Regions from separate parts of the Janthinobacterium glycogeni genome, predicted to be linked through region 3. Evidence: predicted binding sites of a transcription regulator. Region 3 holds the regulator's gene; each other region holds the start of a gene.
What was found. The regulator sigma-54, encoded in region 3, starts transcription at its own class of promoters, with help from an activator protein. The targets are predictions, from matches to a motif close to TGGCANGNAANCTGCTTT.
Positions count from the first base shown of each region.

Region 1: ACQ4W4_RS15560 (EDSAP-1 family PEP-CTERM protein) is a predicted target of sigma-54. The motif match lies at 3,574-3,591, and genes of this name have one in related genera.
Region 2: glnA (type I glutamate--ammonia ligase) is a predicted target of sigma-54. The motif match lies at 4,683-4,700, and genes of this name have one in related genera.
Region 4: prpB (methylisocitrate lyase) is a predicted target of sigma-54. The motif match lies at 4,700-4,717, and genes of this name have one in related genera.

Region 1 is NZ_JBNYXP010000006.1:94,061-101,750, reverse strand. It holds gene ACQ4W4_RS15575 (type II secretion system F family protein) at 1-381, shown strand, start outside; gene ACQ4W4_RS15570 (type II secretion system F family protein) at 397-1,335, shown strand; gene ACQ4W4_RS15565 (LytR C-terminal domain-containing protein) at 1,347-2,423, shown strand; gene ACQ4W4_RS15560 (EDSAP-1 family PEP-CTERM protein) at 2,491-3,486, opposite strand; gene ACQ4W4_RS15555 (hypothetical protein) at 3,677-4,051, opposite strand; gene ACQ4W4_RS15550 (hypothetical protein) at 4,213-4,524, shown strand; gene ACQ4W4_RS15545 (dodecin) at 4,565-4,771, opposite strand; tRNA gene ACQ4W4_RS15540 (tRNA-Thr) at 4,972-5,047, opposite strand; gene ACQ4W4_RS15535 (ClpXP protease specificity-enhancing factor) at 5,074-5,586, opposite strand; gene ACQ4W4_RS15530 (glutathione S-transferase N-terminal domain-containing protein) at 5,822-6,433, opposite strand; gene ACQ4W4_RS15525 (cytochrome c1) at 6,554-7,318, opposite strand; gene ACQ4W4_RS15520 (cytochrome b) at 7,355-7,690, opposite strand, start outside.
Region 2 is NZ_JBNYXP010000005.1:112,007-119,696, reverse strand. It holds gene ntrC (nitrogen regulation protein NR(I)) at 1-1,361, opposite strand, end outside; gene glnL (nitrogen regulation protein NR(II)) at 1,410-2,498, opposite strand; gene ACQ4W4_RS13545 (DUF4124 domain-containing protein) at 2,504-2,986, opposite strand; gene glnA (type I glutamate--ammonia ligase) at 3,170-4,585, opposite strand; gene ACQ4W4_RS13535 (rhodanese-like domain-containing protein) at 4,971-5,432, shown strand; gene ACQ4W4_RS13530 (TAXI family TRAP transporter solute-binding subunit) at 5,508-6,854, opposite strand; gene ACQ4W4_RS13525 (glutathione S-transferase family protein) at 6,986-7,591, shown strand; gene ACQ4W4_RS13520 (hypothetical protein) at 7,588-7,690, opposite strand, start outside.
Region 3 is NZ_JBNYXP010000008.1:137,419-145,108, reverse strand. It holds gene queF (NADPH-dependent 7-cyano-7-deazaguanine reductase QueF) at 1-537, shown strand, start outside; gene ACQ4W4_RS19500 (PTS sugar transporter subunit IIA) at 871-1,353, shown strand; gene hprK (HPr(Ser) kinase/phosphatase) at 1,390-2,325, shown strand; gene rapZ (RNase adapter RapZ) at 2,472-3,335, shown strand; gene ACQ4W4_RS19485 (3-hydroxyisobutyryl-CoA hydrolase) at 3,336-4,421, opposite strand; gene hpf (ribosome hibernation-promoting factor, HPF/YfiA family) at 4,550-4,912, opposite strand; gene ACQ4W4_RS19475 (RNA polymerase factor sigma-54) at 4,982-6,460, opposite strand; gene lptB (LPS export ABC transporter ATP-binding protein) at 6,465-7,220, opposite strand; gene lptA (lipopolysaccharide transport periplasmic protein LptA) at 7,220-7,690, opposite strand, start outside.
Region 4 is NZ_JBNYXP010000001.1:28,997-36,686, forward strand. It holds gene acnD (Fe/S-dependent 2-methylisocitrate dehydratase AcnD) at 1-2,512, opposite strand, end outside; gene prpC (bifunctional 2-methylcitrate synthase/citrate synthase) at 2,524-3,678, opposite strand; gene prpB (methylisocitrate lyase) at 3,750-4,637, opposite strand; gene ACQ4W4_RS00140 (hypothetical protein) at 4,999-5,247, opposite strand; gene ACQ4W4_RS00145 (hypothetical protein) at 5,360-5,596, opposite strand; gene ACQ4W4_RS00150 (MBL fold metallo-hydrolase) at 5,763-6,620, shown strand; gene ACQ4W4_RS00155 (T6SS effector phospholipase Tle3 domain-containing protein) at 6,765-7,690, shown strand, end outside.

The DNA.
Region 1 (7,690 bases), on a different contig from region 3:
GGCGTGCCGATGAACGAGGCGCTGCAAAACCTGGCCGCGCGCATTCCGCTGACGGACTTGCGCTACCTCGTCATCGCCGTGCTGGTGCAGCGCGAATCGGGCGGAAACCTGGCCGAGGTGCTGGTCAGCATCGCGCGCATCATCCGCGCCCGCTTGAAGTTGCTGGGACAGGTGCGCGTGCTGTCGGCCGAGGGGCGCATGTCGGCCTGGGTGCTGGGGCTGATGCCGGTGGTGATGATCGGCGTCATGGCGCTGGTCAACCCGCAATACATCCGCCTGCTGTGGACCGATCCCAGCGGCATCAAACTGCTGTGGTACGCGGCCGGCATGGTGGCGCTGGGCGTGGTCTGGATGCGCAATGTGATCCGCATCCGCATATAACGTGGAGAAAACGCCATGACCGGCCCGCAACTGCTGTTCCTGTTGATCGTCTTTGCCGTGGTGGTGGCGCTGGCCCTGCTGGCGTGGCTGATTTTCTTCCCAGGCGCCTTGCGCCAGCGTCTGTTCGGCGCCACGGCGTCGGCCGCCAGCGAGGCGGCGGTGGAAAATGGCTGGGTGGAACGCGTGGCGCGCGTGGCGCAGCCGTTCAGCAAGCTGTCGCTGCCGGAAGAGGGCTGGGAACGCTCGCCGCTGCGTACGCGCTTCATGAACGCGGGCTGGCGCCAGGCGAGCGCGCCGGCCCTGTACTTTGCGGCGAAAAGCGTGCTGGCCCTGCTGTTTCCCACCGTGCTGGGCCTGTATGCGGCCAGCGCCATGGCGGCGCAGCTGCGCAGCGTGCTGTTGCTGCTGCTGTGCGTCAGCGCCACCGTCGGCTATTACCTGCCCAACCTGGTGCTGGCCAGCACGGCCAAGCGGCGCCAGCGCGACATTTTCGAAAACATCCCCGATGCGCTCGACTTGCTGACTGTGTGCGTGGAAGCGGGCCTGAGCCTGGAGCGCGCGCTGGTAAAGGTGTCGGGCGAGATCCACATCAAAAGCGTGGTGCTGGCGCAGGAATTGCAGCTGGTGCTGATGGAAATGCGCGCCGGCTTTTCCAAGGAAAAGGCGCTGCGCAACCTGGCCTTGCGCAGCGGCGTGGAAGACGTCGATACCCTGGTCGCCATGCTGATCCAGTCGGAACGCTTCGGCACGAGCATGGGCGATTCGCTGCGCGTGCATTCGGAAAACCTGCGCGGCAAGCGCAGCCTGCTGGCCGAGGAGGCGGCGGCGAAGATCGCGTTAAAACTGCTGTTCCCGCTGATTTTTTGCGTCTTTCCCACCCTGATGCTGGTGCTGATGGGGCCGGCCGTGATCGAAGTCTATCGCGTGCTCGTGCCGGCCATGGCCAGCCGCTGAAAGGAGTCACCATGCGCTTGACGATATCCCGCCTGGCCGCCGCCTGCGCCTGTCTGGGCCTGGCCGCCTGTACCACGCAGCTGGCCCATGCACCGGCTCCGCAGTGGCCTGACGCCGATGCCGCCTATGCGGCGGGACGCCAGCATGTCGAGCGGGGCGACCTGCCTGCGGCGCAAGCGGCCTATGAGCAAGCCCTGCGCCATGCGCCGCGCCACGTGAACGCGCGCAACGGACTGGCCGTACTGCACGCGCAGCGGGGCGAGCATGATGCGGCGATCGCCCATTGGCTGGCCTTGACGCAGGAGGCGGGCACGCGCCAGCCGCAGCAGGCCTATCTGTTCAGCAATCTCGGCCACGCCTATTATTTAAGCGGACGCGACGCGCAAGCCTTGCCGGTGCTGGAACAGGCGTGTCTGCTCGATCCGCTCAACGCGCTGGCCTGGCAGCACCTGGCGCAGGTACTGGAACGGCTGGGACAGCATGAGCGCGCCGCCGTCATGCTGCGCCAGGCGGCCAGCTTGCAGGAACACGATGTGCGGCGCGATCTGGCCTTGTTGCGCGGCGAGGCGGCGCCGCAGGGTGTGCCCGCGCCTGTGCCGGAGGCACCCGCCATGGCGCGCGTGGAAATCACGCAGAGCGATGGCATGGCCCGCCTGCGGCGCGTGCCGGCGGCGGTGCGCAGCCTGCCCGCTGGCCCATTGACGCCGGCGGCGCCTGCGCCTGCGGCTGGCGCACCGCTTCCGCGTCTGGAAATTGTCAACGGCAACGGCGTGCCTGGCCTGGCCGCCGCGCTGGCGCGCAGCCTGGCCGGTGCGCCCGTGCAGGTGGTGCGCCTGGCCAATGAAGCCAGCTTCCAGGTGGCGCGCACGCGCGTCGAATACCGGCCCGCGCAGGAACAGGCGGCGCGCCAGCTGGCCCGCCAGCTGGGAACGCAGGTGCAGACTCAGGTGCCGACCCAGGCCGCCGACTGTCCCGCCAGTGAGCTGCGCCTGGTACTGGGGCGCGACCTGAGCGACCCTGCCATGCTGCACCGCTATTATCTGCAGCAATTGCAGCTGGCGCGCCAGGCGCTGGCACGGCTCGGTTAACACGCATCGGCTGGCATAAAAAAACGCGGCGCCTTTTGCGGGCGCCGCGTGTTTTTCATGCTGCTGATTATTTCGGCTGGCGGCGCCGCGTAAAAGCGATGGCGGCCAATCCCGTGCCCAGCAGGAACAGGGTGCCCGGCTCCGGTACCGCAAGCGGCGGATCGATGACGACGATGTCGGTGCGCGTGGACTTGGAAAAGTTCAGGGTGTAGCTGCCGGCCGGCAGGGCGAAATTCGAGGTCAGGGAAAACATCGCGAAGCCATTCGTGAAGGCGCGCGAGGTGGCGGGGTCGTTGGTGCCGGCCGTCATGTTCAGGCTGAATGGGTCCAGGCTGCCGACCGTATGGTTGCCGTTGATGTCGCTGCCATTGCTGGCGTCGCCATCGGGGGCGAACTGGAAGATCACGCCGTCGGCGTTCGCATGCGACAGGCAGCCGGCGGGGCTGGCGGCATTGCACGAGATATTGAAGATATCCATGATCGACACGTTCGACTTGTCGCCCATGGTCGTCACGCTGGTGCGCAGGTCGCGCCGTCCCATGAAGCTGAAGGTGATGAAGCCGGCGCTCGACAGGGTCAGGTTGACGGAGCCGGTCAGCGTGTCGCCGGCCGTCGATGTGGCGGCGCCCACCGTGTTGCGCTGTGCTTCCGCCACGGCGCTCACGGTGGAGCCGGTGCCGTTGAGCATGTTGCCGAAGGCGTGCGCATCGCCGCGGGCGAACTCCAGAGTGGAACTGGGGCTGGGGCCGTAGTGATTTTGCGGCAAGCCGCTGCAGCCGCCGCCCGAACATACTTGCAGCACATCGGCGTTGGCAGCCGGGCCCGTATTGACGGCGCGCGGATTGACGGCCACGCCGCCTTGGAAAAAGGCGCTGTCGCTGGCATTGCGGTTGGCGCCAGCCAGCGACAGCGCGCCGGCGCTGGTGGTGATGCGGAAATTGTTCAATTCGTTGACGGCCAGGCCGTAGGCACCTGCCTGCGCCTGACCGCTGGCCAGCAGACTTGCCGCCGCCAGTGCGCCCAGCCAACCCAGGGTCTTGTTTCGTGTGTGATCGACGTTCATCGCAGCCTCTTATCGTAGTCAGTCTCGGGAAATCCGGGGGCGAAAGAATCCAGAATGACTTGTCTGAATTCATCTCGTAGACAGTGATAAGCAGCTTGCGTGCCACACAAAAAAATCACATGGAATCAAGTGCTTGCGTAAAGCGGACTGAGCCGGTGGAAGCAAAGTGTAAGAAAGGCCGACGCCGCTTTCAGGTACCCCGGTGATAGCCCAGATGGCCACCGGAATTACGGGCGCAACCGCAACCGATGCGCGCCACTTCCTCGCCTTCCGTCAATTTCCAGTTGGTAATCGTCGTGTGCTGCCAGTCGATGTCGCTTTTCTTGACAGGTTTCACCGTCAGCGTGCGTTGCTCGACGTCCGTGTATTCCATCAGCTCCTCGTCATCGGCGATGTCGAAATGGCGGTGGATCAGGGAAATGCCGAAGCGGTCGAGCGCGCCATAGCGCTGCAGCACGTCGCGCAGTTCGCGAAAGCAGGCCAGGTCCTCGGGCAGCAGCGGATGGACGGCGGAAATATCGGCGACGGGCTGCCATTGCATGGCGTGGATGTTCAGGCTGTGCATGATGTTCTCCTGTGCCCCTTGTCGCTAGCCCAGGCTGCCGGAGGGGCGCCGGCACGCCTGGCGAAACGCCTATCGTGGCCGCAAAACCGCCGTCAGGCTTGTGCCAGATCAAAGGTGCGGCACATCGCCTCTCGTCCGATCATTGCCCGGTAAAATAGGCCATGGCAAACAAAACCCCCACCTTCCCCGGCGCACGCACGGGCCGCGGCCAGGTCCTGGCCGTGCTGCTGTCGAACCGCGACCAGTCCGGCGCCGAGCCGCTGCAAGGCCGCGTCTCGCTGGCCGCCATCGTGAAAGCGCTGAAGCGCAAATACCACTGGCCCATCGAAACGCACAGCTTTCCCGCCAACACGCAGGACGGCCGCGCCAGCTGGGCGACCGTCTACAGCTTGCCGGACAAGGTGATTGAGACCGCGCTGGACAACGGCGGCCGGGAGTGGCTGGAGAGCCGGGGAGCGGCCGGGCGGCGCTGAGCGCGCCGCTTGCTTTACTCGATACCTTTACTCGATACCTTTATTCGAGCCGGAAGCCGACCTTCAGCGTGACCTGGAAGTGCGCCACCTTGCCGTCGACGATATGCCCGCGCGACTCGGTCACTTCATACCAGTCCATATGCTTGACCGTCAGCGCCGCCTTGGCAATGGCATCGCGTATCGCCTGATCGCTGCTCTCGGTCGACGTGCCGACCAGCTCGATCAATTTGTAAGTGTGTGCGGACATGATGTTTCCCCAGGTAGGAAAGCCAGGCATCGAAAGTTTGTTCTTCGCTGGCAAGTACCCATAGTGCGCCTAAACGCGCTGGCCGTCATTGCGCGGTGCAGCAATGCGTCTCAATGGTTGCGGGAGTGTCCTGCAGGCGGGGGAAAAGAAAAAAGGGCTACCAGCCGAAGCGGGTAACCCTTTGATTTACTACTGAATTCTGGTGCCGACTGCCGGTTTCGAACTGGCCACCTGATGATTACAAATCAACTGCTCTACCAAATGAGCTAAGTCGGCAAAAACTGCGCGTTGCGAATTATACGCTATTTAATGCGTGTCAGGGTCGGACGGCCGCCTTTTTTTGGCGGCTCGTCGTCGCCGGGCGTGGCGTTGTCGCGTTGTTCGGGGGAGCCGGTCGGCACGGACGACAGGGTCGGGGCGCTGGCGGCGGGGGCGAGCACTGGCGGCGGCACGTCGGCGGAAGCGGGGCTGTCCGTCGGTTGCGCGTCCGGGTCATCGTTGCCCAGCACGGGCTCGAAGGCCATGCCCTGGCCGTTTTCGTTGGCGTAGATGGCCATCACGTTGTCGACCGGCACGTAGATTTCGCGCGAGACGCCGCCGAAGCGGGCGTGGAAGCGGATGGCGTCGTTGTCCATCTTCAGGCCGCTGGTGGCGCCGAAGCTGATGTTGAGCACGATTTCGCCCTTTTTCACGTATTCCATCGGTACCGTGGTGCGCGAATCAACTTTGACCGCAAGATAAGGCGTGTAGCCGCTGTCGGTGCACCACTCGTAGATGGCGCGCAGCATATAAGGTTTGGTTGAGATTTCAGACATGGTAGGCATGGTGAGGCGGGAGCGCCCGCCGTCAGGCATGAGGCGGGCGCACCGGTAGTTCAATGAAACGATGGGACAACTATCAATACAAGAACCAAGAATGACAGCTGGCCCAAGATGCCCCAGAAAGCGTAGCGAGCAAGCCCGATATAGGCCTCAGTAACGCAGCCGTACTGAAGTACGGCGAGTAACGCCAGGTCAAGAGCGGGCTGCGCAGTAGCTTTATGGGAATATCTTAGCGGCGCATGACCTTTTCGGAAGGCGTCAGCGCTTCGATGTACGCAGGACGCGAGAAGATGCGTTCGGCGTATTTCATCAGCGGTGCAGCCGTCTTCGACAGTTCGATGCCGTAATGGTCCAGGCGCCACAGCAGCGGCGCGACAGCCACGTCGAGCATCGAGAATTCGTCGCCCAGCATGTACTTGTTTTTCAGGAACAGCGGCGCCAGGGTCGTCAGGCGGTCGCGGATTTCCGCGCGTGCCTTGTCGTGGGCCTTGTCGTTGCTCTTGGCGCGTTCGCTTTCCAGCACGTGCACGTGCACGAACAGTTCTTTTTCGAAATTGAACAGCATCAGGCGCGCGCGGGCGCGCATCAGCGGATCGGCCGGCATCAGCTGCGGATGCGGGAAGCGCTCATCGATGTATTCGTTGATGATGTTCGATTCATACAGGATCAGTTCGCGCTCGACCAGGATGGGCACCTGGCCATACGGATTCATGGTCGAAATGTCTTCCGGTTTGTTGAACAGGTCGACGTCGCGCACTTCGAAGTCCATGCCTTTTTCAAACAGGACCAGGCGGCAGCGTTGCGAAAATGGGCAGGTTGTACCCGAATAGAGAACCATCATTTTTTATAGTTCCTTAGAAACAAAGGGGGTGAAGCCGCGAACGGCTCACCCCAGGTCGCTTGTCCACTCATGCGGACAACGCAGAAACAGGCATAAACCGGCCTATGGCCGGCGCCTCACTTATTTGACTTCCTTCCAGAACGACGCGTTAAGGCGCCATGCCAGCAGAGCAAAGACCGACAGGAACAGCAGCACCCACACGCCCAGGCGCTTGCGTGTCTGCTGTGCCGGTTCGGCCATCCACTCCATGTAGCCGACCAGGTCGGCTACCGCATTGTCATACTCGATCTTGTTCAACGTACCTGGCTTGACCTGCTCGAAGCCGGTAAATTTGTGGATCTTCTTGCCAGCTTCGTGCGGATCGTTCTCTTCCACGAACTTGGCAGTCTGGACACCTTGCAATTCCCATAATACATGCGGCATGGCAACATTCGGCACGACCATGTTGTTCCAGCCGGTCGGACGAGTGTCGTCTTTATAGAACGTACGCAGGTAAGTATACAGGTAGTCGCCGCCTGTGCCAGCGGAAGATGATTTCGCGCGCGAAATTACCGACAAATCGGGCGGTACGACGCCAAAGAAAGCCTTGGCGTCTTGCGGCGCCAGGCTCGTCGTCATCAGGTCGCCGACTTTATCGCTGGAGAACAGCAGATTCTGCTTGATCTGGTCTTCCGTCAAGCCCAGGTCGCGCAGGCGGTTGTAGCGCATCGACACGGCGGCGTGGCAATTCAAGCAATAATTGACGAACAATTTGGCGCCATGTTGCAGCGCCGCCATGTTGGTCTGGCGGTCAGGCGCCTTGTCCAGCGGAAAGGTGCCTTCGCTGGCGAGAGCCATGGCAGGCACGAGTGCCAGGATGGCGAGCAGTTTTTTTGCAATCTTCATATGATGTATGTCCTTTGAGCGTGGCGTGAGAGCGGCTTAGTGCGGGTGAAACGTCACACGCGACGGCACGGTCTTGAACTTGCCCATGGCACTCCACCATGGCATCAGCAGGAAGAAGCTGAAGTAAATCAGGGTGCACACTTGCGACACGATGGTTCTGAAGTCCGTTGGCGGCTGGGTACCGAGGTAGCCGAGGATCAGGAACGACAGGCCGAAGATGGCATAGATGTATTTGTGCCAGGTCGGACGGTAGCGGATCGACTTCACGGGCGAATGGTCGAGCCATGGCAGGAAGGCCAGGATCACGACGGAACCGCCGAAGAACACCACGCCCCAGAATTTCGCATCAAGCACCTGCGGCAGCATGCCGAT
Region 2 (7,690 bases), on a different contig from region 3:
GCCGACTCGAATTGCCGCCCCAGCACGGCCATGACTTCCTGCTGCCCCGCGCCCAGCATGCCAGCCGCCTGCAATTCCAGTAAACCAATCCAGCCCGGCGGCGCGCCGTTGGCGGGCGCGGCCGCTTCGAAGACCTGCCCCCCCTGCGGATGGGCAACGGCGGCCGGCGCAGCCTCGCCCGCCGCCGCGGTGGCGGCGCCGTCGCCCTGCCCCTGCGTCAATTCCAGCGGCAAATCCTTGATTTCCACCGTCTGGCCCGGCGCCATCACGGTGATCCAGTTGCACAGGTTTTCCAGCTGGCGCACATTGCCGGGCAAGTCGAGGCTGCTCAGGAACTGCATCGTCGGTTCGCTCATGCGCTTGGCTTCCACGCCCAGTTGGCGCGCGCTTTGCACCAGGAAGTGGCGCACCAGGATGGGGATATCCTCGCGCCGCTCCCGCAAACTGGGCAGGCGCAGGCGGATCACGTTCAGCCGGTGATACAAGTCTTCACGGAACAGGCCGTCGCGCACGCGCTGCTCGAGGTTCTGGTGCGTGGCCGTAATGACGCGCACATTGGCCTTCATCGGCTGATGCCCGCCAACGCGATAGAAATGGCCGTCGGACAGCACGCGCAGCAAACGCGTCTGCAGGTCGAACGGCATGTCGCCGATTTCATCAAGGAACAAAGTGCCATTCTCGGCTTGCTCGAAGCGGCCCCGGCGCGTCGTTTGCGCACCGGTAAATGCACCGCGTTCATGGCCGAACAGTTCGGACTCGAGCAGATCCTTCGGGATCGCCGCCGTGTTCAAGGCGATGAACGGCTGCGCCGCGCGCGGGCTGTGCTTATGCAGCGCGCGCGCCACGAGTTCCTTGCCGGATCCGGATTCGCCCGTGATGAGCACCGTCACGTTCGATTGCGACAAACGGCCGATGGCGCGGAAGACTTCCTGCATGGCCGGCGCCTGGCCGAGGATTTCCGGCGTTTCCGACGGGCCCGATTCGACGCTGGTCTCGCGCAGGCTCTCTTCCAGCGCGCGGCGGATCAGCTCGACAGCCTTGTCGATGTCGAAGGGCTTGGCCAGGTATTCGAAGGCGCCGCCCTGGAAGGCCGCGACGGCCGAATCGAGGTCGGAAAAGGCCGTGATGATGATGACCGGCAAGCCGGGAAAGCGCGACTTGACCGTCTGCAGCAATTCCAGGCCGGAGGCGCCCGGCATGCGGATATCGGACACGAGCACTTGCGGCGTGTCAAATTCCAGCGCGGCGATGGCGTCGCGCGCATTGGCAAAACTCTTGGTGGCGAGATTTTCCCGCGCCAGGGCTTTTTCCAGCACCCAGCGGATTGATTCGTCGTCGTCAACTATCCAGATTGGCTTCATTAGTGTGTGCGTCCCGCAATGGATTTCATGGGTGGGATACTTCCTCGCTTATGGCAAGGGGAGAACGATCCTGAAATCGGTGTATCCAGGCCGGCTTTCGCACTCGATCACGCCCAGGTGCTGTTGCACGAAGGTTTGCGCCAAGGTCAGTCCCAGTCCGCTGCCGCCTTCCCTGCCCGACACCAGCGGGTAGAAAATCCGGTCGCGGATCTGGGGTGCGATGCCCGGTCCATTGTCGATGATATGCAAGTCTAATGCCAGGTTGTAGCGGACCTTGGCCAGGGTCACCTGGCGCGCCACGCGCGTCTTGAAAATCAGCTCGGCGTCGCCCGCCTCGATGCGCTCGGCCAGCGCCTGCGCCGCGTTGTGCGCGATGTTCAGCACGGTCTGTATCAATTGCTCCTTGTCGCCGCGAAACTCGGGGATCGAGGCATCGTAATCGCGCGAAATGGTCAGGCCGCTGGGAAATTCGGCCAGGATCAGGCTGCGCACCCTTTCGCACACTTCGTGGATATTCACGTCGCCGACGATATGCGGACGGCGATGCGGCGCCAGCAGGCGGTCGACCAGCGTCTGCAGCCGGTCCGCTTCCTTGATGATGACTTGCGTGTATTCGCGCAGCTCGCTCAGGTGCAGGGCCGGCAATTCCAGCTCCAGCAGCTGGGCCGCGCCGCGGATGCCGCCCAGCGGGTTCTTGATTTCATGCGCCAGGTTGCGGATCAGCTCCTTGTTGACCTGGCTCTGATCGAGGATGCGCTCCTCGCGGTCGAGCTTCAGCTGCTGCACGTTTTCGCGCAGCTCGATCAGCACGCCGTCGCTTGGCGCGTCGAGCGCACTGACGATGCTGTGCACGCGCAGCGGCTCGCGCCCCAGCCGTTCCAGGCTCAGGTCCTGGCGCAAATCGGAAAATTTATGTTCGAGCGCCTGCGCGCAGATGCCGGCCAGCTCGTCCGGGTTCAGGAACAGCGCCGTCAGCTTTTGCCGCGACAGGGCTTTCAGCGAGCTTTCCAGCAGATTTTCCGCCGCCGCGTTGGCATAGCTGATGCGGCCGTCGCCGTCGAGCAGGATCACGGCTGAAGCGAGCAGATCAAGGCCGGCCAGATGGGCCGGGCGGCTGGAATGGTTGTCTAGTGTCATGTGCTTTACCGAATATTCGCGATCTCGCGTTTCAGGGCCTCGACATTCTGCTGTGTCCGGCTAATGTTGTCCTTCAACTGCGCCACCCGTTCCTGGTATTTCGCGTAATTGCGCTCATTACCCTGGCGCTCGGGCTGTCCGCCATTCAATTCCATGCGCTGCGCCGCCAGTTTCTGCTCTTCGCTGCGCAATTCGTCCTGCAGGATCTGGCGCCGGTCCAGGTCGCGCGCGCGCTGCTCGGCGCCATCGACCTTGGGAAACACGCCGGCGGCCGGCGCCGCCGTGACCGCCGCCTGCGTGGCGGGCCGGGCAGGCGCGCCGGCCAGCGGCGCCGTCTTGCGCGGCGGCTCCGTCATGGCCCCCGGCAAATCGAGCAGCTGGCAATGCTTGCCAGCACTCCTGTCCGTGTACGTTTTGTGTCCCTGCGCATCGGCGCAGACATACAGCTGCCCATGCGCCTGCGCCGCCGCGCCCAGCAATCCTGCCATCAGCGCCATTCTGTAATGCTTGCTCAATCTTCACTCCTGTCGGCTCGTACCGCATCGTTCCTGGGCCGACTATACAACACTGCACTGGCGCCGCCTTGGCGCGCCACATAAAAAAACGCGGGCAAGACCATCGCCTCACCCGCGTTTTTTATTCACTACCGGCACATTGCCGGCGTGGCGCCATTACAGCGAGTAGTACATGTCGAACTCGGCAGGATGCGTGGTCATGCGCATGCGCTGCACGTCCTGCATTTTCAGTTCCAGGTAAGCGTCGATCATGGAATCGCTGAACACGCCGCCACGGGTCAGGAACTCGCGGTCCTTGTCCAGGGCTTCCAGTGCTTCTTCCAGCGAAGCGCACACGGTCGGGATCAGTGCATCTTCTTCCGGCGGCAGATGGTACAGATCTTTCGAGGCAGCTTCGCCCGGATGGATCTTGTTGGCAACGCCGTCCAGGCCGGCCATCAGCAGTGCGGCGAAGCACAGGTACGGGTTCGCCAGCGGATCCGGGAAGCGCGCTTCGACGCGGCGGCCTTTTGGATTGGCCACGTGCGGGATACGGATCGAGGCGGAACGGTTTTTCGCCGAGTACGCCAGTTTCACTGGTGCTTCGTAGCCTGGTACCAGACGCTTGTACGAGTTGGTGCCCGGGTTGGTGATCGCGTTCAGCGCCTTGGCGTGCTTGATGATGCCGCCGATGTAGTACAGGGCGAAATCGGACAGGCCGGCATAGCCGTCGCCGGCGAACAGGTTTTTGCCATCTTTCCATACGGATTGATGCACGTGCATGCCCGAACCGTTGTCGCCAACGATAGGTTTCGGCATGAAGGTGGCGGTCTTGCCATAGCTGTGCGCCACGTTCCACACCACGTATTTCAGGTTTTGCGTCCAGTCGGCGCGCTCGACCAGGGTCGAGAACTTGGTGCCGATTTCATTCTGGCCGGCGCCGGCGACTTCGTGGTGATGTACTTCAACCGGGATGCCCAAGGACTCCAGGATCAGGCACATTTCCGAACGCATGTCCTGGAAGCTGTCCACTGGCGGCACGGGGAAGTAGCCGCCCTTGACGGTAGGACGGTGGCCGCTGTTGCCGCCTTCGATGTCCTTGCCGGTCGACCACGAACCTTCGTCCGAACCGATCTTGACGAAGCAGCCCGACATGTCGATCTTCCAGCGCACGCTGTCGAAGATGAAGAATTCCGGCTCAGGGCCGAAGTAGGCGGTGTCGCCCATGCCCGACGATTTCAGGTAGGCTTCGGCGCGTTTCGCGATCGAGCGCGGGTCGCGGTCGTAGCCTTTGCCGTCCGACGGTTCGATCACGTCGCACTGCATGAACAGGGTCGTTTCTTCCATGAACGGGTCGATATTGGCCGTGTTTGGATCCGGCAGCAAGATCATGTCGGACGCTTCAATGCCTTTCCAGCCAGCGATCGAAGAACCGTCAAAGGCGTGGCCCGACTCGAATTTGTCCATGTCGAAATGCGACACGGGAACCGTCACGTGCTGCTCTTTACCACGGGTATCAGCAAAGCGGAAATCAACGAATTTGACTTCGTTTTCTTCTACCATCTTCAAGACTTCTGCGGCTGTCATTGCCATGCGTATCTCCTAAATGAATGTGGGGTGAGCCGACCTTAGTGCGTCTGGGCTGATGAAGCGAAGCAAACATTGCGTGCCACCAAAACTCATAAGGATCATAGCAGATTCCATGCCAGCTTCTGGACGGATCTAGCCGCCCAGGTCAAAACCCGGCCATCCCTGTGAAAGTTTTCCTGCCCGCGATTTTCCTGCTGCGTTTGCGTTAAATCAAGAATGCACTATGCAAGTGCAAAAAACGAATAACGCACCATTATCGTGCATTTTGTGAAAATTTCTTGAAAATGCCTCGTTGTGGTGCATGCGCCGTGCACCGTGGTTTCCCGTTTGCGGGGCGCGGACGGCGCACTATAATCGTATACACCATCCCACTTTCATCGAGGACGCCATGACCACCGCCGCCGCCATCCTGACCACCGCCCGCAGCCGGGCCAATGAAGGAACCCCGTATGCCGGCGCCGTCACGCCGCAGGAAGCGTATGACTTGCTGCAAGACGATGCCGGCGTCAAGCTCATCGACGTGCGCACGAATGCCGAGCGCGACTGGGTGGGCCGGGTCGACATCGCCGATACCCAGCATGGTGCGGTGCAGTGGGCCACGTATCCGGGCGGCGTGCCGAATCCCGACTTCCTCGCGCAACTGGCGGCCCAGGCCGGCAAGGACGAGGTGCTGCTGTTCCTGTGCCGCTCCGGCGTGCGTTCGCGCCACGCCGCCAAGCTGGCCACCGAACACGGCTATATCAACTGCTTCGACATCCTCGAAGGGTTTGAAGGCGACAAGGATGCCGACGGCCACCGCAAGCAGATCGGCGGCTGGTGCAAGGCGGGCTTGCCGTGGCTGGGCGCTTGAAAGCAGCAGTAACGGAACAGCTGCCGATGACGGCCATGCGTCGGCCAGAGACAAGTCCCGCCCGGGCTTGATGCTTCAGGCTGGCTCACCCGCCTCTGGATGTTCGCCCATCAGCGTCAGAATGCGCTTGCGCACGAAATTGATGTGGCTGCGCAAGCCATACAAGCCATCGGCGAACGACAATGGAATCGATATCTGGTTGACCATGTCCTCGATCTGGTCGAGCCGTTTCAATTGTTCCGCATACACGTGCGCGCGCTGCCCTTCCGGCACGTCTTCCAGCGCCTGCTCCACCGTGCGCAGCTGGCCGTACCAGCGGTACACGCGCGAGCGGATGCGCCACACGTACAGGGGCGGCACCACGCGTGACAGCGGTAATATCAAGGCGCCCAGGGCCACCACCAGCACCCACATGCGGTCGAAGAAATTGGCCAGCCAGAAGCTCATATAGCGCTGCAGCACTGGCGCGCCATCCTTGTAGAATTTCAGCGCTTCCGGCGCGACAGGAATTTCCGTGTAGCGCGCGGATGGGAACTGCCCCTGCTGCTGGAACCAGCCCGTGCCGCCGTGAATGCTGGCCGCCGCCTGCACGAACAGGTCGACCAGGGCCGGATGCAAGTCTTCGCGCGCGACCAGGGTGGCCGTCGGCGCGATCAAATGATAATCCTGCGCGGGAATGTTTTGCCCCAGGTCGACGATGCCACGCGGCAAAACGACATGCGTCAGGAAAGGCAGGCGCCGCGTGTACGCCTCTGCCTGCGAAAAATCAAACAGCTTGATGCCCGGCGTTTGCAGCAGCATCTGGATCAGCGGCGCTTCCGGCGCCGAGCTGAACACGAGACCGTCGATGCGCCCTTCAAGCAGTTCCACCGTGGCGGGCGTGTTTTGCAAGGCACTGACGGTCAGCTCGCTCGCTTCGACGCCATTGACGGACAGCAACTGTCGGAACAGGCTGGGCACACCCGTGCCTTCCGGCCCCAGGTTGATCTTCATGCCCTTCAATTGCGTCAGTTCCGTCACCGCCTTGTCTTCGCGCAGGAACAGCCACACGGGTTCCGTAAATAAACTCCCCAGGGAAATCAGGCCATGGCGCTCGGCATCGGCGTGTTCCGTCGAGCCGCTTTGCACGAAAGCGATATCGGTCCTGCCGTTATTGAGGCGCTGCAAGTTTTCCTGCGAGCCCAGCGACGGTTGCAAGGTCACCTTGATGCCGTGCTTGGCCAGGGTGGCCGCGTATTTCTTGCCGAACTCTTCATACGCGCTATTGTCCTGTCCCGTCGACAGGCTCACCTGGCGCGGCGGCGCCGGGTCGACCAGCCAGTAAGCGAGCGCGCAGAACGCGCCGACGAGCAGCAGGGTGGGACCGGCGGTGGCGAGGAAATCGCGCACGGAAAAGCGGCTGAACGCGAGGATTTTGGACATGTGGTGGCGCATAGGTTTCATGGGTGGCTACGATGCCAAGAAAACCTCAACTATGCAAGGCACATTCACATGCGCGGCGTGGCCAAATCCGCTACAGTGGCAGATCGATCACCTGCCCTCTGGAGCCCCGCATGCTGAAAATTCTTGGAAAAGCCGCCTCGATCAACGTCCGCAAAGTCCTGTGGACGTGCGAAGAACTCGACCTGTCCTACGAACGCGAAGACTGGGGCAGCGGCTTTCGCAGCACGGACGACCCGGCCTTCCTGGCCCTGAACCCGAACGCCATGGTGCCCGTGCTGGTCGATGGCGACCTGGTGCTGTGGGAATCGAACACGATCTGCCGCTACCTGTGCGCCCAGGCAGGCCGCGACGACTTGCTGCCAAGCACGCCACGTGCCCGCGCGGAAGTGGAAAAATGGATGGATTGGCAGATGGGCGACCTGAACAACAGCTGGCGCTACGCCTTCATGTCGCTGGTGCGCCACAGCCCGGCCCACCAGGATGCGGCGCAGCTGGCGGCGGGTATTGCCGGATGGAACAAGATGATGGGCATCCTCGAGCAGCAGTTGCAGCGCACGGGCGCTTATGTGTGCGGCGAAACGTTCACCCTGGCCGATATCGTGCTGGGTCTGTCCGTCAAGCGCTGGCTGATGGCGCCCATGGAACGCCCGGAATATCCGGCCATCGCCGCCTATCACGCGCGCCTGGAAGGTAAAACCGCCGTGTTCGCCGGTTAGTCCAGTTCGATGGCCTCGACCGTGCCGCCGATGACGTAGCAGTCGCCATCGCGGCGCACCTCGTCCAGGGTCGCCGGGTCGTCGTGCGCATACGTGCCG
Region 3 (7,690 bases):
GACAGCCCGCAAGCGCTGCTGGCCCTGCTCAAGCAGGATTTGTCGAACGGTTTTGGCGCGCCCGTGCAAGTGGAACTGACCTTGCAGGAAGATTTCGGCAAGCTGAAAATGGGCGAGTTCGACGGCGTGCTGCTCGACCGCCTGGACCTGGAAATCACGCAATACACGCCCTCGCCGCTGCTGTTGAAGGCGGCGCTCGATGAGGCGCCCGTGGAAGAAAAGCTCGTCTCGCACCTGCTCAAATCGAATTGCCTGGTGACGGGCCAGCCCGACTGGGGCAGCGTGCAGATCGAGTATGCGGGGCCGCAGATCGACCAGGAAAGCCTGTTGCGCTACCTGATCGGTTTTCGCGAACACAATGAGTTCCACGAGCAATGCGTGGAGCGCATCTTTGTTGATATCTTGCGTCAGTGCAAACCGCAAAAACTGTCCGTGTATGCGCGCTATACGCGCCGCGGCGGGCTCGACATCAACCCCTGGCGCAGCAACTTCAGCACGGGAGCGATGCCGGGCAATCTGCGCAACGCGCGCCAGTAATCCCAAGCGACAACCCAAAACCATGCCATCAGGAATGTTGGCTGTGTTTTAAAACAACGTTGCAGTAGTGCCGCAGAGCATGTCAAAGACGCTGAAAAATCGGAAAATCGGCATTCGGCGGCGGAAAAACCGGCGCGCCGCGTGTTTTTAATCAAGAAATAGCCGATACACGCCGATGTTATTTTTTTGCTAAAATGATGACCACATTGGCTGTAGCGCCCACTGCGCCCGCAGCGGGCGTATACTGTTGAGAATTGGCGTTACAGGCCGCGAAAACAGGCCTATAATTCGGCTCGCAAGCCCTCTGCGCATTGCACCATTTCATTGAGTGTCATGACTAATCTTAGCAAAATATTATCCCTCGAAAACGTCCTGCTGGACCTGGAAGTTTCCAGTAAAAAGCGCGCCTTCGAGCAAGCCGGCCTGATCTTCGAAAACAATTACGGCATCGCCCGCTCTACCGTCTCGGACAATCTGTTTGCCCGCGAACGCCTGGGCTCGACTGGGCTGGGTCATGGCGTGGCCGTGCCGCACGGCAGGGTCAAGGGCAGCAAGACCTTGAAATCGCCGCTGGGCGCCTTTGTGCGCCTGGCCGAGCCGATTCCATTCGAGTCGCCCGATGGCAAACCCGTCAATCTGCTGTTTTTCCTGCTGATTCCCGACCATGTCACCCAGCAACATCTGGAAATCCTGTCGGAAATCGCCGAAATGTTTTCCGACGACGCTTTCCGCACGGCCCTGGCCACGGATCCGGAACCGAAATCCGTGCATTCGCGCATCGTCAATTGGCAACCCAGTCTGCAAGCGGCGGGTTAAACTTCAGGTATTCCTCCACTCCTGAAGAAGACTGCCATGTTGCAAACGCCGCTGACGATACAACGCCTGTACGACGATAATCGTGAAAGTCTGCAACTGGGCTGGTTCGCCGGCTTCCCCGGCGGCGAACGCCTGATCTCGGGCGACGTCTCGTCGGCCGCCGACCAGGTAGGCCACTTGAACCTGATCCATCCGGGCCGCATCCAGGTCTTCGGCCACCAGGAAATCAATTACTATCAGCGCCTGAAGGTCAACACGCGCACCCACGTGATCGGCGAGCTGATCGCCGGCGGTCCGCCCGCGCTGATCATCGCGCAAGGGCTGGAAACGCCGCCCGACATCCTCGCCATCTGCGACGAGCAAAACATTCCCCTGTTCTCCACCCCGCTGCCGGCCGCGCAAGTGATCGACTTCCTGCGCGTCTACCTGTCGAAAAAACTGGCGCAGCGCATCATCATGCACGGCGTGTTCATGGACGTGCTGGGCGTGGGCGTGCTGATCACGGGCGATTCGGGTCTGGGCAAGAGCGAGCTGGGCCTGGAGCTGATTTCGCGCAGCCACGGCCTGGTGGCCGACGACGCCGTCGAATTCTCGCGCATCGCGCCCAACATGATCGAAGGCCGCTGCCCTCCCCTGCTGCAAAACCTGCTGGAAGTGCGGGGCCTGGGCTTGCTCGACATCAAGGCCATCTTTGGCGAAACGGCCGTGCGCCGCAAGATGCGTTTGAAACTGATCGTGCACCTGGTGCGCCGCAACGCGCTGGAAGAAGAAGTCGAGCGCCTGCCCTTCCTGTTCCCTACGGAAGACGTACTCGGTCTGCCCGTGCGCAAGGTCGTCATCCCCGTCGCCGCCGGCCGCAACATCGCCGTGCTGCTGGAAGCGGCCGTGCGCAACACGATACTGCAGCTGCGCGGCATCGATACCTTGCAGGAGTTCATGGAGCGGCAACGTTTGGCAATGAGTGGTGACTAATTACCGGGGTCCGACCCGACGGGTCTGACCCCACATTGACGCCCATGGCAACAATTAAACAAGCAATGCTCGAACAATAATTGCAATAATTTGTAAAGATAATTGCCTTGGGAGCAGAGCGCCGATCTTTATTGTATGATCGGTGTATGCATATCGTCCTTATCACCGGAATATCCGGCTCCGGTAAATCCGTCGCGCTCAATGTGCTGGAAGATACCGGCTACTATTGTGTCGACAACCTGCCGCCGGCCTTGCTGCCCAGCCTGGTGCAAACCTTGCTCGACGAAGGCACGCCGCAGCTGGCCGTGGCCGTCGATGCGCGCAGCGCCGAGTCGCTCGTCAGCTTGCCGCACAATGTCGCGCTGCTGCGCGACCAGGGGCACGACGTCAAGGTCATGTTCCTGACAGCCACCACGCATTCGCTGGTAGCGCGCTTCTCGGAAACACGGCGCAGCCATCCGCTGTCCCACGAATTGCGCCCGAACCAGAATCCGGCCAGCCGTCGCACCCTGATCGAGTGCATCTCGGAAGAACGCGAACGTCTGTCGGCCATCGAGCAGCTGGGCCATGTGATCGATACCTCGGAACTGAGCGCCAACAAACTGCGCGCGTGGATCAAGGATATCGTCGCCTCCGAACGCGCGCCGCTGACCCTGTTCTTCGAATCGTTCGCCTTCAAGCTGGGCGTGCCGCTCGATGCCGATTTCGTCTTCGACGTGCGGGCCTTGCCCAATCCCTATTACGACCTGGCCCTGCGCCCGCTCGATGGCCGCGACGCGCCCGTGATCGCCTTCCTCGACGCGCAGCCGAGCGCGCTGGAGCTGCTGGCCGACATCCGCGCCTTCATCGAGAAATGGCTGCCGTCGTTCAAGTCCGACAACCGCAGCTACCTGACGGTGGCCCTCGGCTGCACGGGCGGCCAGCACCGCTCCGTGTACATGGCGGAGCGGCTGGCGCAGTATTTCGGCCCCAAGGAAAGAGTCGTACTGCGCCATCGCGAGCGCTCCTAGTTAATCGAGGTGGCGCAGCGGATGCGCCTGCGCAGGCCAGACGGGCACAAAGAAGCGCGCCACCATGGCCGCGTCGACTTCGTCCAGGCTGGCGGGATTCCAGCGCGGCGCATTGTCCTTGTCGACCACCAGCGCGCGCACGCCCTCGAGCACTTCGCCATGCTCGAAATTGCGGCGCACCACCGTGCGCTCCATGCGCAGGCAATCGGCCACGCCCAGGTGGGCGCCCCGCTGCAGCAATTCCAAAGTCACCGACATCATCAAGGGAGAGCGCAGGCGCATGGCCGCCAGCGCCCTGGCGGCGAATGCGCCATCGTCCTGCGCCAGCGAGGCCATGATGGCCGCCACCGAACCCGCGCTGAAATGGCGGTCCAGCGCCGCGCGCGCCGTGGCCAGGGCAGAAGCGCCCGCCTCGGCCTGAAACGGGGCCGCCAGCGCCTTGATGGCGACCGGCAAGGCCTCGCCCGGCGTCGACTCGAACAGGGCCAGCAGCGCCCCCATCTGCGCCTCGGGCAGGTAGACATCGGCCAGGCCCGTGTACAGGGCGTCGGCCGCGTTGATCGTCAAGCCCGTCAAGCCCAGGTAAAGGCCCAGCTGGCCTGCCAGGCGGGATAAAAAATAACTGCCGCCCACGTCGGGGAACAGGCCGATATTGACTTCCGGCATGGCCATGCGCGTGCGGCCCGTGACGATGCGCAGGCGGTTGCCGGGCCCCGCTTGCGCCACGCCCATGCCGCCGCCCATCACCACGCCATCCATCACAGCGATATACGGTTTCGGATAAAAATGGATCAAATGATTTAAAGCGTATTCTTCCGTAAAGAAATCTTCCAGCAGCGCGCTGCCCCCTTGCGGCGTGGCCAGGCCCGCATCGTAAAAGAAACGGATGTCGCCGCCGGCGCACAGGCCTTTCTCGCTGCTGGAGCGAATGATGACGGCGTCCACCTGCGGATCATCGCGCCAGGCCAGCAAGGCCGCGCTCAGGGCGCGCACCATCTCCAGCGACAGGGAATTCAAGGCTTTTGGACGGTCGAGCACGATGTGGCCCGTGCGGTGGCGGATGGAAATCTGGACGAGGTCGCTCATGGCAGGCAGGAAAGAAGTGAAAGTGCAAACATTCTAGCGCCTGCGCGGGGCACATTGCGTTTCGCTGGACGCAAAAAAGGGCGCAATGTGCGCCCTTAGTTGATCACAACTGCTGGAAGCGGGTGGCCTTAGACGGCGACGACGGCGTCTTCCTCGGAGTTGTCTGGCAGATGCTTGATCGCCTCTTTACCGTGCCCTTGCACTTTGGTTTTGTATTTCATCACTTGCCTATCGAGCTTGTCGATCAGGGTATCGATCGCGGCGTACAGGTCGTGCGCCAGGCTTTCCACATAGACGGTCTTGCCGCTCAAACGCAGGTTGACTTCGGCCTTTTGACGTTTTTCTTTCTCTTTGAGGTTATCCACGGTCAGAATCACGGCGATATCGATGACTTGATCGAAATGACGTTTCACGCGCTCCAGCTTCGTTTGTACGTATTCACGGATGGCTGGTGTCACTTCGAGATGATGTCCGCTGATGGTGAGATTCATACACACTCCTAAAGATGATCGGGTTCGTGCGGTCCATCGACTCCGGCCCGCAGAGGAACCGAAAAAAACTTACAAACACTTACGCAGGCTCACTGGCGGAATTTTTAACGCTTCCCGGTATTTGGCAACAGTACGTCGCGCAATCACCATGCCTTGTTCCCCCAGCATGTCCGCAATCTTACTGTCGGATAAAGGATTTTTAGGGTCTTCTGCTCCTGTCAGTTGCACGATCAATGCCCGTATCGCCGTCGATGACGCTTCGCCCCCCGCTTCGGTGGCGACGTGGCTACCAAAGAAATATTTCAACTCGAACATGCCGTGCGGGGTCAGCATGTACTTTTGAGTTGTTACCCGCGAGATAGTACTCTCGTGTAAACCCAGTGTATCAGCTATTTCACGGAGCACAAGGGGGCGCATGGCAACGGCCCCATGCGAGAAAAAGTTCTTTTGTCTTTCTACTATCGCCTGCGCCACACGCAGGATCGTGTCGAAGCGCTGGCGCATATTCTTGATCAGCCACTTGGCTTCCTGCAACTGTGCGCCCATGGCGCCTTCGCCCTTGCCCTGCTTGAGCAGGTTGGCGTACATGGCGTTCACGCGCAGGCGCGGCATGACGTCGTTGTTCAGGGTCACTTGCCAGCCATTGCGCGCGCGCTTGACGACGACGTCGGGCACCACGTAATCGGACACGTCCGAGGCGAACACGGCGCCCGGATGCGGATTGCACTGGCGAATCACCGTCTGCGCTTCGCGCAAGTCTTCATCGTCGCAGTCGAGGGCTTTTTTCAGCTTGTTGAAATCGCGCTGGGCAAACCAGGCCAGGTGCTTTTCCACGATGACGAGGGCCATGCGCCGCGTCACCATGGCGATGTGCGGCAAGCGCTTGATTTGCAGGGCCAGGCATTCGGATGCATTGCGCGCGCCCACGCCGGGCGGATCGAAACTTTGCAGCAGCGACAAGGCCGTGCGCATCTCGTCGGCATCGATTTCCAGCTCTTCCGGCAGGCGCGCCAGAATGTCGTCGAGCGACTCTTCCAGATAGCCATTATCATCGAGCGCGTCGATGATCAGCTCGACCAGCGCGCGGTCGCGCAATTCAAGCACCGTCACGCGCATCTGCTCCATCAGGTGTTCGCGCAGGGTGCAGTGATGGGCCTCCAGTTGCGGGCGGGAATCTTCGTCGTCGGGCGCCTTGCCCCGGCTCGCTTCGCTCCAGTCGCTGTCGCCGCCATCGGCGGCGGCCGGGCCCTCGCCCGCCTCGCCGTCAAAGGTTTCCACTTCGGCCGGCGCCGCGGGCGCCTCCTGGCCAGGCGGCTGGGGCGGCGCTTCGGCCGGCGCCGCCGTGGAGCTCAAAGCCCCGTCGGACAGCAGGCGCAGCGAACGGTCGAGCGGATCGTCTAGGCGCTCGAGCAAGGGATTGTCCGTCAGCAGTTGCTCGAGTTCCTGGTGCAATTCCAGCGTAGACAATTGCAACAGGCGTATCGATTGCTGCAACTGCGGCGTCAGTGCCAGGTGCTGCGAAGTGCGCAGCTGCAATGATTGTTTCATTGGCTTACATGCGGAAGTGTTCGCCCAGATAGACCCGGCGTACCGACTCGTTCGCGATGATGTCGTCGGGGCGTCCCGACGCCAGTACCGAGCCCTGGTTGATGATGTAGGCACGATCGCAAATACCCAGCGTCTCGCGCACATTATGATCGGTGATCAGCACGCCGATATTGCGCTCCTTCAAGAAGCGCACGATGCGCTGGATCTCGATCACGGCGATCGGATCGACGCCGGCAAACGGTTCGTCGAGCAGCACGAAACGGGGATCGGTGGCCAGGGCACGGGCGATTTCCACGCGGCGGCGCTCGCCGCCCGACAGGGACAGCGCCTGATTCTCGCGCAACTTTTCAATCTGCAAGTCGGCCAGCAGTTTATCCAGGCGTTCCTCGATCTCGGCCTTCTTCAAAGGACGGCCTTCGACGGTCTGGATTTCCAGTACGGCGCGGATATTGTCTTCCACCGTCAGCTTGCGGAACACGGACGCCTCCTGCGGCAGATACGACAGGCCCATCTGCGCGCGGCGGTGGATCGGCAGGCTGGAAATGTCCACGCCGCTGATGTCGATGCTGCCGCCGTCCGACGGCACCAGCCCGACGATCATGTAGAACGAGGTGGTCTTGCCGGCGCCGTTCGGGCCCAGCAGCCCCACCACTTCGCCGCATTCGACTTGCAGCGAGACATCATGCACGACTTGCCGCTTGCCATAGGTTTTTTGCAGTCCGCGAACGATCAGGGTGCTGCCGCAACGGGTATTGTCCATTATTTCGTTCCTGGCGCAGGCGTGGCCGGGGCTTTCTCCGCCGCGGGCGCCTTGGTCTTCGGCTGGATCACCATGCGCACGCTGCCGCCATCGGAGGTGCTGGTGCCGCTGTCGGAATTTTCCATCTTGAATACTTCCTTGCGGCTGTCATACGAGATGAAGGCGCCATTGGCCACGTCGGTCACTTTCGTGCCTTCCAGGCGCGTCAGCTTGGCTTTGGAAAACAGTTTCACCACTTCCGTCTTGTTGTCGTATTCAACACGCTCCGCTTCGCCTTCGACCCACAGGTCGCCGGCGCCATCGCGCTTCTGGCGGAAGGTGGCCAGCTTGCCGGGATCGGCCCAGAAGGTGATGAACTGGTAGCCTTGCGGGTCTTCCGTGATCAGGGCCCGGCCCGCCTTCATGGTCAGCGTGCCCTTGACCAGCACGACGTCGCCCGTCAGGGTACGAATCTGCTTGACGTCATCGAC
Region 4 (7,690 bases), on a different contig from region 3:
CCGTATCGAGGCGGCAGGTGACAGGCACTTCGACCGTTTCGCCGCTCTTGCGGTGGATGACGAGGGTCAGGGTGGAGCGCGGCGTGCGCTCGCCCACGACGTCGTAGGTTTCGCTGCCATCGAGACTCAGGGTCTTGCGGTTCACGCCAGGTAAAAACTCCAGCGGCAGCACGCCCATGCCCACCAGGTTGGTGCGGTGGATGCGCTCGAAGCCTTCGGCCACGATGGCTTCCACGCCAGCCAGGCGCACGCCCTTGGCGGCCCAGTCGCGCGAGGAACCCTGGCCATAGTCGGCGCCGGCGATGATGATCAGGGGCTGCTTGCGCTCCATGTACACCTCGATGGCTTCCCACATGCGCGAAATCGTGCCTTCCGGCTCGATGCGCGTGAGCGAACCCGCCTTGACCTTACCGTCCTCGATGACCATCTCGTTCTTCAGGGTCGGGTTGGCAAACGTGGCGCGCTGCGCCGTCAGATGGTCGCCCCGGTGCGTGGCGTAGGAATTGAAGTCTTCCTCGGGCAAGCCCATCTTCGCCAGATATTCGCCAGCCGCGCTATCGAGCATGATGGCGTTCGATGGCGACAAGTGATCGGTGGTGATGTTGTCGCCCAGGACAGCCAGCGGACGCATGCCTTTCAATGGGCGTGCGCCAGCCAGCGCGCCCTCCCAGTATGGCGGACGACGGATGTACGTCGTCTGCGGACGCCAGTCGTACAGGGGGCTGACCTTGATGCCGTCGTCCACCTGCGCGGCAAACATCGGGATGTACACCTTGCGGAACTGCTCCGGCTTGACGCTGGAAGCGACGATGGCGTCGATTTCCTCGTCGGACGGCCAGATATCCTTCAGCAGGATAGCCTTGCCGTCCGCATCATGGCCCAGCACGTCCTTCTCGATATCGAAGCGGATGGTGCCGGCAATCGCATAGGCCACCACCAGCGGCGGCGAGGCGAGGAAAGCCTGTTTCGCATACGGGTGGATGCGACCGTCGAAATTGCGGTTGCCCGACAAAACGGCCGTGGCGTACAGGTCGCGCGATACCACTTCTTCCTGGATGACGGGGTCGAGCGCGCCCGACATGCCGTTGCACGAGGTGCAGGCAAACGCCACGACGCCGAAGCCCAGTTGCTCCAGCTCGGACATCAGGCCCGCTTCCTGCAGGTACAGTTCCACCGTTTTCGAGCCGGGCGCCAGCGACGATTTGACCCACGGTTTGCGCGTCAGGCCGAGGCGGTTCGCATTGCGCGCGATCAGGCCGGCGGCGATCATGTTGCGCGGGTTGTTCGTATTCGTGCAGCTGGTGATGGCCGCGATGATGACGGCGCCGTCCGGCATCTTGCCCGGCTCGTTTTCCACCACGCCGGAAATGCCGCGCGCGGCCAGTTCCGACGTCGGCACGCGGTTGTGCGGATTCGACGGACCGGCGATATTGCGCACCACGGACGACAGGTCGAAGCTCAGAACGCGCTCGTATTCGGCGTCTTTCAGGCTGTCGGCCCACAAGCCCGTCTCCTTGGCGTACAGCTCCACCAGTTTCACCAGTTCGTCGTCGCGGCCCGTCAATTTCAGGTACTTGATAGTCTGCTCGTCGATGTAGAACATGGCGGCCGTGGCGCCGAACTCGGGCGCCATGTTGGAAATCGTGGCGCGGTCGCCCAGGGTCAGGTGCGACGCACCTTCGCCGAAGAATTCCAGGTAGGACGAGACGACCTTCTGCTTGCGCAAAAATTCCGTCAGCGCCAGCACCGTGTCGGTCGCCGTGATGCCCGGCTGAGGCTTGCCCGTCAGCTTGACGCCGATGATGTCGGGCAGACGCATCCACGAGGCGCGGCCCAGCATCACGCTCTCCGCTTCCAGGCCGCCCACGCCGATGGCGATCACGCCTAGCGCGTCGACCATGGGCGTGTGCGAATCCGTGCCCACCAGGGTGTCGGGATAGGCCACGCCATCCTGCACCTGGATCACGGGCGACATGCGCTCCAGATTAATCTGGTGCAGGATGCCGTTGCCGGGCGGGATCACGTCGACGTTCTTGAACGCCTTCTTGGTCCAGTCGATGAAATCGAAACGGTCTTCGTTGCGGCGGTCTTCGATGGCGCGGTTCTTGGCGAAGGCGTCGGGGTCGAAACCGCCGCACTCGACGGCCAGCGAGTGGTCGACCACCAGCTGCGTGGGGACCACCGGGTTGACCAGGGCCGGATCGCCGCCCTGGGCCGCGATGGCGTCGCGCAAGCCGGCCAGGTCGACCAGGGCCGTCTGACCCAGGATGTCATGGCAGACGACGCGCGCGGGGAACCATGGGAAATCGAGGTCGCGGCGGCGTTCGATGAACTGGCTCAGCGAGGCGTTCAGGGTCGCCGGGTCGCAGCGGCGCACGAGGTTTTCCGCCAGTACGCGCGAGGTGTAGGGCAAGGTGGCGTAGGCGCCTGGGGCGATCGCATCGACGGCGGCGCGCGTGTCGAAGTAATCGAGCCCTGTTCCCGGCAAGGATTTTCGGTGCAGTGTATTCATGTTCGTAACCATTATTTACGGTCCTTGATCGGCACGAATTCCAGGTCTTCCGGACCCACGTAGTTGGCGCTCGGGCGAATGATCTTGTTGTCGATGCGCTGCTCGATGATGTGGGCGGCCCAGCCCGAGGTGCGCGAAATGACGAACAGCGGCGTAAACATCGCCGTCGGCACGCCCATCATGTGGTACGACACGGCCGAGAACCAGTCCAGGTTCGGGAACATGTTCTTGATTTCCCACATGACCGATTCCAGGCGCTCGGCGATGTCGAACATCTTGGTGGAACCGGCTTCCTGCGACAGCGAACGCGCCACTTCCTTGATGACCACGTTGCGCGGGTCGGAAATCGTGTAGACGGGGTGGCCGAAGCCGATCACCACTTCCTTGTTGGCGACGCGCTCGCGGATGTCCGCTTCCGCTTCGTCGGCATTGTCGTAGCGCTTCTGGATGTCCAGCGCCACTTCATTCGCGCCGCCGTGTTTCGGGCCGCGCAGCGCGCCGATGGCGCCCGTGATGGCCGAGTGGATGTCCGACCCCGTGCCGGCGATGACGCGGCTGGTGAAGGTCGAGGCGTTAAATTCGTGTTCCGCGTACAGGATCAAGGACGTGTGCATGGCTTTTTCCCACGACGCGGACGGTTTTTCGCCGTGCAGCAGGTGCAGGAAGTGGCCGCCGATCGAATCGTCGTCCGTTTCCACTTCGATGCGCTTGCCGTTATGGCTGTAGTGGTACCAGTACAGCAGCATGGAGCCGAACGACGCCATCAGGCGGTCGGCGATGTCGCGCGCGCCCGGCGCGTTATGGTCGTCCTTTTCCGGCAAGGTGCAGCCCAGCACGGACACGCCCGTGCGCATCACGTCCATCGGATGGGCGGCGGCAGGCAGCGCTTCCAGCGCCGCTTTCACGGCCGACGGCAGGCCGCGCAGGGACTTCAGCTTGGCCTTGTAGCCTTTCAGTTCGGCGGCGGTCGGCAGCTTGCCGTGCACCAGCAGGTAGGCGATTTCCTCGAACTCGCAGCTGTCGGCCACGTCCAGGATGTCGTAGCCGCGGTAATGCAAATCGTTGCCGGTCTTGCCGACCGAGCACAGCGCCGTGTTGCCGGCGGTGACGCCGGACAGGGCGACGGATTTTTTAGGCTTGAAAGTGGCGGCTTGCGGTGCGTTCATTGATTTCTCCAAAAATTGACTAGTCTCGGTTGCGTCACTGCGGGACCGGCTTGCGGTCCCTGCTTCTTTCTTTATTTCTTTTGCGCGGCGAACAGCGCATCGAGCTTTTGCTCGAAGTCGTGATAATTGATCGATTCATACAGTTCCATGCGCGTCTGCATGGTGTCGACGACATTCTTTTGCGTGCCGTCACGGCGCAAGGCGCGGTAGACGTTGTCCGCCGCCTTGTTCATGGCGCGGAAAGCCGACAGCGGGTACAGGGCCAGGCCCACGTGGGCGCTGCGCAGTTCGTCCAGCGTGAACAGCGGCGTGGCACCGAATTCCGTGATGTTGGCCAGAATCGGCACGTTGACGGCCTTGGCGAACGTGGCGTACATGTCCAGGTCCGTGATGGCTTCCGGGAAGATCATGTCGGCGCCCGCCTCGACGCAAGCGACGGCGCGCTCGAGGGCCGCTTCCAGGCCATCGACGGCCAGCGCATCGGTGCGCGCCATGATGACGAAGTTCGGGTCCGTGCGCGCATCGACGGCGGCCTTGATGCGGTCGACCATTTCTTCCTTGCTCACGATTTCCTTGCCCGGACGGTGGCCGCAGCGCTTGGCGCCCACCTGGTCTTCGATGTGCAGGCCGGCCGCGCCGAACTTGATCATCGATTTCACCGTGCGCGCCACGTTGAAGGCGGAGGCGCCGAAGCCTGTGTCGGCATCGACCAGCAGCGGCAGGTCGCACACGTCGGTGATGCGGCGGATGTCGGTCAGCACGTCGTCCAGGCTGGAAATGCCCAGATCGGGCAAGCCCAGCGAACCGGCCGCGACACCGCCGCCGGACAGGTAGATGGCCTTGTAGCCGGCGCGCTTGGCCAGCAAGGCGTGGTTGGCGTTGATGGCGCCGACGACTTGCAACGGGGATTCTTCCTGGACGGCCTTGCGGAATGCGGCACCTGCGGAGTATTGAGTCATGTGTTCACCTTATGGGTTTCGGATGGTCGCGAATGTTTCACGGAGTGGCTATGAGCATCAATATTGCAAATGCCGTGCCAGGCCAGCGCGGCACGGCGAAAAAGCCGTGACCGCAGATTGAAAACAAGGGACGCTGCGCTGGCCAGCGCCGTTCCAGCACTGTGCCGCCAGGGAACAGCGACGTCACGTTTGCCATGTGCAGCGTTTCATTTTTGTTTCAATATTTCATTTTGAAACATTATATTGAAACATGAAACAACACTGAGGGGAAAGAGGCAGGCCGACGCGCGGCCGGTAGCGCGCAAAAAAAACAGCCGGCGGATGCCGGCTGCGGGAACACAATGACTGAAAGAATAAAGAACTAGGCCAGCCGCACCAGCGGATTGGCGATGATGTTGTCGATCTGGCGCACGGCTTCTTCGCAGGCGGCGGCGATGGCGCCGTCCTCGTCGTCGCGCACGAATTGCATGGTCGAGCCTTCGAAGACTTCCAGGCCTTCCGCGGTAGCGCGTTCGATGTCGCAGCTGGCCGACCATTTGCCGTCGGTGGTGGGCACGGCCAGGGGAACGATTTCCCAGCCTTTATAGTGAATTTTAGAACTGCTATTCATGGGGTGCCTCCTTGGTGACTGACTCAATACTGGAAATCGTAGCATGAAGCGGGGCCGCTAGCGACGTGTTTCACGCGCCAGCGGGCAATCGGGCTAAACGATTTACGCTGGCTCAAGGACGCAGCAGATTGTCGACTTCCGTCCTGGCCACTTCCAGGCCAGCCGTGCAAGCGGTCTCGGGGGCCGCGTAGCCGCCCAGGGTGCGGCTGCGCGTGATCGCTTGCGCCGCAGGTTCGCCATCGCGCTGCAGGCGATAGGTAAAATCCCATAAATCGTCATTGTCCTTTTGCGGGGTCACGGAAATCGTAAAACCACGGTACTGTTCGCTGCGTGCAGTGATATCGTTCATGAATTCCTCCTTGGAAGAATGAGGTTACCATGCTGCAAGCGCCAGGGTGCGCACGACTGCGACGGGCGCTTATCTGTTTTTCGCATGCCAAATGTCACTTCGCAGCATTTTTTCAGCGAACTCTGGCGATATAATGCTATTCCCTTGCCCGCCCCTTGCTGCCGCGATGACTCCACAAATTCAAGCCTTCTTCGACCCCGCCACCGCCACCGTCACCTATGTTGTCTACGAGGCCGATGGCGGGGACTGCGCCATCATCGATTCCGTGCTCGATTACGACCCCAAGGCGGGCCGCACCTCGACCGCCTCGGCCGACAAGGTGATCGCCTTCGTGCGCGAACACGGCTTGCAGTGCCGCTGGCTGCTGGAAACCCATGCGCATGCCGACCACTTGTCCGCCGCGCCCTACCTGCAGCAGCAGCTGGGCGGCGACGTGGCCATCGGCGCCGCCATCCAGACGGTGCAGCGCGCCTTCGCCGCCGTCTACCACCAGGATGGCGCCAGGGCCGACGGCTCGCAGTTCGACCAGCTGTTCGCGCCCGACCAGGTGTTTCATATTGGCAAGCTGGAAGTGCGCGCGCTGCACGTGCCCGGCCACACGCCGGCCGACCTGGCCTATCAGATCGGCGACGCCGTCTTCGTCGGCGACACCCTGTTCATGCCGGATGTCGGTTCGGCCCGCTGCGACTTTCCCGGCGGCTCCGCTGCCCTGCTGTACCGTTCCGTGCAGCGATTGCTGTCGCTGCCGCCGCAGACGCGGCTGTTCATGTGCCACGACTACCCGCCCAACGGCCGCGCGCCGCGCTGGGAAGTGACGGTGGCCGAACAGCGCGCCGGCAACATCCATTTGCGCGACGGCATCACGGAAGAACAGTTCGTGGCCATGCGCACGGGCCGCGACGCCACGCTGGACATGCCGACCCTGATCCTGCCCGCTATCCAGGTCAACATCAACGCGGGCAAGCTGCCCGAGCCGGAAGACAACGGCGTGCGCTACCTTAAAATACCGCTGAACGCGATCTGATTGGCTCGGGCACTCCCCGCCCGCAGCTCTTCCTTTCTTGATACCACGCAAGTTCCACCTCAGGCAATCCGCATACAGTGCAGATTGCCTGGGTTTGCTTGGGCGCAGCTATTTTTCCTTCCCCATCCTGGATGGAGCGCCCGCATGTCGCCCGACCCTACGCTCGATACCAATTGCATCCTGCTCGCCGAAGCCGAAGGCACGACCTTGTTCAGCCATGCGCTGCTCAAGGCCGTCACGCGATTGCCGCGTCCCGGCATCATCATCTTTGTGCACGGCGTCAATTCCGACGGCGAATGGTATGAGCAGGCCGAACAAGGCCTGTGCGAAGGCCTGAATGCCCGCCTGAAACGCCGCGACGAGGACCTGGCAATCCCCGGCCCGGCCGCCGGGCAGATGCAGGCTGCCACTTACACACGCGAATTGACGGATGACGGTTTCCTCAACCCCAAGCGCAATGCCACCACCTTCCTGCAGGCCGACGACGCCAATTCGCCCGTGATCCGCTTCCGCTGGGGCTACAAGGCCAACGGCGAGGAATTGCAGGCATTTGGCGACGGCATCTATCTCAACGAAAAGAATTACTGGGGCGGCGGGCCGTTCGCCAACGGCTGCAGCGCCCTGCCCGATCTGTGGGGCCAGGGCTTGTCCGAGGAACTGTTCCTGTGGATGCATATCCAGCACATGAACCCGACGAATGACCGGCAAGTGTATGCCTGCCCGCCGCGCCCGTATTTCGTGTTCGCCGCGTGGCGCCTGGCGCATCTCGTGCAATCGATCAGGGCGTGCCAGCACGACGCACCCGTCACCATCGTCTGCCATAGCCAGGGCAATATGGTGGCCATGGCGGCCGCCTTTCTCGGTGAAACGCTGGGCGCTTCCGCCGTGGCCGACAGTTACGTGCTGTGCAATCCACCCTACAGCCTGCTCGACAGCAATTTCACGGAAAACTGGGTCAGCGGCCATCTGAAGGATGAACATGGCAATACGGGCCGGCAAAAGTACGAAGCACGCACGCAAACCTTGAAAGCGTTTTTCGACATCCTGCGCACACGCTCGGCCATGCAGCA